Regions from separate parts of the Rahnella sp. PAMC25617 genome, predicted to be linked through region 1. Evidence: predicted binding sites of a transcription regulator. Region 1 holds the regulator's gene; the other holds the start of a gene.
What was found. The regulator Fur, encoded in region 1, represses iron uptake genes when iron is present. The targets are predictions, from matches to a motif close to ATAATAATGAGAACNACTATCAA.
Positions count from the first base shown of each region.

Region 2: a site for Fur is predicted at 1,259-1,281, ahead of exbB (tol-pal system-associated acyl-CoA thioesterase). Genes of this name have one in related genera too.

Region 1 is NZ_JBOCUM010000006.1:638,329-640,735, reverse strand. Features, by position in the region: gene chiQ (ChiQ/YbfN family lipoprotein) at 1-324, shown strand, start outside; gene fur (ferric iron uptake transcriptional regulator) at 508-963, opposite strand; gene fldA (flavodoxin FldA) at 1,277-1,804, opposite strand; gene ACM615_RS09025 (methyl-accepting chemotaxis protein) at 2,213-2,407, shown strand, end outside.
Region 2 is NZ_JBOCUM010000009.1:159,297-161,703, reverse strand. Features, by position in the region: gene ACM615_RS13315 (TRAP transporter substrate-binding protein) at 1-854, opposite strand, end outside; gene exbB (tol-pal system-associated acyl-CoA thioesterase) at 1,376-2,302, shown strand; gene exbD (TonB system transport protein ExbD) at 2,312-2,407, shown strand, end outside.

The DNA of each region.
Region 1 (2,407 bases):
ATGGCGGTATCTGTTGTTCTGCTGGCAGGCTGTGCGCCAACGGCCGATCAGGCTCAGATTTCGCAAACGCGTGAAGACTACCGCGCGTGTATTAATTCTTCAGAAGGTAATCCGGACAAACTGGCGACTTGTCAGGTGTTGCTGAACAAGCTGAAACAGGAAAAAGAACACCAAAAATTTGCGGAACAGGAAACAGTACGCGTGCTGGATTACCAGCGCTGTCTGACGGCGCGCAAAACCGGTGATGGTCAGGCATATGCGGCGGATTGCGGTAAAATCTGGCAGGAAATCACATCCAATAACGCGCCTGTAATGGCGAATTAATAGCAGATTTTTGTAAAAGCCTTAGCTGGCAAAATCATCATTATCAAAAGCGAAACCCCGGCTTGCCGGGGTTTTTTACGTCGGTAAGCGGCGTCTGTGTTCGGGGTGAAACGCAGACATAAAAAAACCGCTTTCCAGCGGTTAGTTTATTTAGAGTATTTGCGACAATCGAAGCTGTGCAAATTAATGCGCAGGTTTGTCATTGTGCAAAGATTCATCTTCACGGCAGTCGCCTGCTTCACAGTGACCGTACAGGTACAGACTGTGGTTGGTCAGTTTAATGCCATGTTTTTTAGCAATCTCACGCTGACGACCTTCAATATATTCGTCACGGAATTCAATCACACGACCGCAATCCAGGCAGATCAGGTGATCGTGGTGATGTTGCTGAGTCAGTTCGAATACGGACTTGCCGCCTTCGAAGTTATGACGGGTGACGATACCAGCATCATCAAACTGGTTCAGAACACGGTAAACCGTGGCCAGACCAATTTCTTCGCCCATATCAATCAGTTGCTTGTACAGATCTTCCGCACTAACGTGATGACCTTCCGGCGCTTGCAGCACTTCCAGGATTTTGAGGCGCGGAAGCGTGACTTTTAAGCCGGCTTTCTTCAGTGCGGTGTTGTTGTCAGTCATGCGGATTCAGTCCTGTTACTATGTGCTAATCAAGTTGAGGCATGCAGCCTGTGGCATCGGCGGCACAAAATTGTTCGTTTACTGTTCTTCGTTTAAGGGAAGTGTGCCCATTCTCGTAAACGACAGCCTGTTAATAAAGATCACAAATTGCCTGTCACATTAATAATGCAACGACTTGATCGATAGAAAAAACAGATGAACTCAGTGTACCTTGATACGACCAAAAGTTACAATTTTGTAGCGGTTAAATTGTTAATTTCAGTAATAGTTTGGCCCTTCAATTGTAGAATAAATCCTCAGGGCCAACAGGGTTTTAGCCGATAATTTCTGAAAGGCTGAGTTCTTCTGTGATCTGTTTCACCCACGCATCAACACGTTCAGCGGTCAGTTCCGGCTGACGGTCTTCGTCAATTGCCAGTCCGATGAAGTGCTTATCATCTGCCAGGCCTTTGGATGCTTCAAAGTGGTAACCTTCAGTTGGCCAGTGTCCGACAATCACTGCGCCGCGTGGCTCAATGATATCGCGCACGGTACCCAGTGCATCGCAGAAATACTCGGCATAGTCTTCCTGATCGCCGCAGCCAAACAGGGCAACCAGCTTACCTTCGAAATCTATCTCTTCGAGCGACGGGAAAAAGTCATCCCAGTCACACTGCGCTTCACCGTAATACCAGGTTGGAATTCCGATCAGCAAAATATCGAATTTTTCCAGATCCTCTTTGCTGCTCTTCGCAATGTCATGCACCTCAGCCACATCTTTACCCAATTGTTTCTGGATCATTTTAGCGATGTTTTCGGTGTTACCTGTATCGGATCCAAAGAAGATACCTACAACGGCCATAAGATTATCTAACCTCTTGTTCTAAATGAAGTGCCCTGCATTGCAGGCAATAATAGCGAAGATGATACCAAACTCGCGAGGCGGAGAATATGCTTCTGCTCGCCTTCTTAACTGGGGAATAAGTTTATCGGGCAATATTTTAAAGTGTTATCGCCATCGTGTGCTTATCAACCACAGAGTTCCTGAGGTCATAAGCAAAGTGAAGAAATATACCGGCTCCTTCCTTAAGTTTATGCATGTCCCGCCGATAGATGATGCGAGAGCAATCTCAACATAATAAAGAAATCGATGCCCGGAGAGGTGTTCAAACATGTCCGGGGGCGTAAGCCTGCTGGTTACCTGTTTTGATTCTCCGCATCCCCGTCAATCCTCAGACCAGAAACAGTCCTGTTTCGAGAGAGGCATATCGTGCAGTTTTTAAAAAATATTACCATCAGGGCCGCTTTATTAACCATTCTTGGCATCTTCTGCGTGATGTGGGCTGGTGTTTCCCTTTATACCGTCACATCACTTGGCACATTAACGCAAAATACCAGGAACAGTACCGAACTGGTCAACAACATGACGCTGATCAGCAAAGGCAACGATCAGTATTTCCGTACC
Region 2 (2,407 bases), on a different contig from region 1:
TTCATCGTTGCCAGCGCTTTCTCGTTATAGGCTTTCCACAGTTCGCGTTGCTCGTCCTGTGCTTCTTTCGCCAGCTTGAGGATTAACTGCTGGTCTTCCGGTTTCAGTTTGTCCCATTTCACTTTTGAATACAGGAACAGCTCCGGAATGATGAAGTGACGGCTGTAGGTGTAGTTTTTTACCACCGGCAGATAGTTGTGGGCGACAAACGTCGGCGGGTTGTTTTCGGTGCCGTCGATAACCCCGGTCTGCATGCCGCTGAACACTTCACTGACGCCCATCGCCACCGGGTTTGCGCCCATGGCTTTCAGCGTCGCCAGCGCAATCGGACTGCCTTGTACGCGGATTTTCATGCCGTGCAAATCTTCCGGTTTCACCACCGGCTCTTTGGTGATCAGGTTACGCGTGCCGCCGTCCATCCAGCCGAGGAACACCAGACGGGAGTTCGGGTTGTTGGTGATTTTGTCGCCGATTTCTTTGCCAATCTGACCGTCGAGCACTTTGTGCATGTGGTCTTCATCGCGGAATATATAGGGCAGGGTGAAGACGTTTATCTCCGGTAAAATCGAGGCAACCGGCGTCATCGATACGCGGATAATATCCAGAGCGCCAAGCTGTGCCTGTTCAATTTCCTGCTTTTCATCCCCCAGAACACCGCCCGGGAACGTTTTGATTTCGAGGCGTCCGTCCGTTTGCTTTTGCAGCTTTTCGCCCATGTGCTGAACGGCGACGACGTTCGGATAGCCTTGCGGATGCACATCGGCGGCCTTCAGCGTTTGTGCGGATACACCCGCGGTAAATAAGAGGGTCGCGGAACTCAGGCAAAGGCTGAGAAGTGCTTTTTGCATTTTCATCAGTTTGTCTCCAGGGTACTCAGTAAGGGAAAGATAAATGAGAGCAAGTGTTGATCAGAGCCAACGGAAGGTCCGGCCTGTTCATTATGAAAAATGTGTAAATAAGCTTTTAAATTATAGGGATACAAGCATTGCCGGTATGCGGTCTTCGCCTGAGTAAGCACCTTATCCTATTTTTTACTGTGCGGTATTTGAGCATTATCACAAACTCGCAACAAATGTAAAAAGGTGTTACTTAATATTTAAAACATTGTTTTGACTTAGATGTTGAAGCTCAGATGATTGATTTACCGCGTAATTCTTTTGGAAAGTGTGACGCAGATTAAATTGTTCATCCCTTGTGCAAACACGAAAAACCTTGTCGTCTGTCAATGACACGCCAGCCTGCAGGCGCGACAATGTAAATAATAATGAGAACGACTATCAATTAGGCCTTTTTCTTTGATATCATTCGGCGTTATTCATTCCTTCTACACACTGATTCTGGCTGGAGGCGACGCGTGAAAACGGCTCGCAATAAGATGAAAGAGGCGACCTCATTACTGATGTCGTTGATGTTGGTTGCTGGCTTAAGCGGCAACGCGATGGCTGCACCTGCGACGCCGGCTGGACAAGCCGTCAATTCTGCAACAACTCAACCGGCAGCGGCGGATGCCCCTGCACCGGCGAACAGTGATGCAACGCCAGCACCGGTGATGCAACCGACTCCGTCCGAAGCGACGCCTGTCATTCCTACCGATTTGTCTGTTATGGGCATGTATCACCACGCCGATGCGGTGGTGAAAACCGTCATGATTGGCCTGCTGCTGGCCTCTGTCGTCACCTGGGCGTTGCTGTTCAGCAAAGGTGCTGAAGTGTTCACTGGCAAACGCCGTATGCGCCGCGAGTTTGATGCGCTGTCTTCTGTCCGTACGCTGGACGAAGCCGCTGAGCAAGCCGAAAGCTTCGCCGCCAGCAGCATCAGCGCCCAGATGATCCGTGACGCACAGAATGAACTCGAGCTGTCAGCAGGTTCCACCGACAACAACGGCATCAAAGAACGTACCGGTTTCCGCCTTGAGCGTCGCGTCAGCGCAGCCGGCCGTTACATGGGCCGTGGTAACGGTATTCTGGCGACTATCGGGGCAATCTCTCCGTTCGTCGGCCTGTTCGGTACTGTGTGGGGCATCATGAACAGCTTCATCGGTATCGCGCAAACGCAGACCACTAACCTGGCCGTTGTAGCGCCGGGCATTGCAGAAGCTTTACTGGCAACGGCTGTCGGTCTGGTTGCCGCGATCCCTGCCGTGGTTATCTACAACATTTTCGCCCGTACCATTACCTCTTACCGTCATCAGGTTGGCGATGTGGCGGCGCAGATTATTCTGTTGCAGGGTCGTGATTTGGATCTGGCTGCCAGCAAAGGCGATGCGCCACGCGGTCAGACAGGTCAGTTACGCGTAGGGTAAGAACAGATTATGGCTATTCGGTTAAACGACGATATCGACGAAAGCGGTGAAATGCATGACATCAACGTCACGCCTTTCATTGACGTCATGCTGGTATTGCTGATC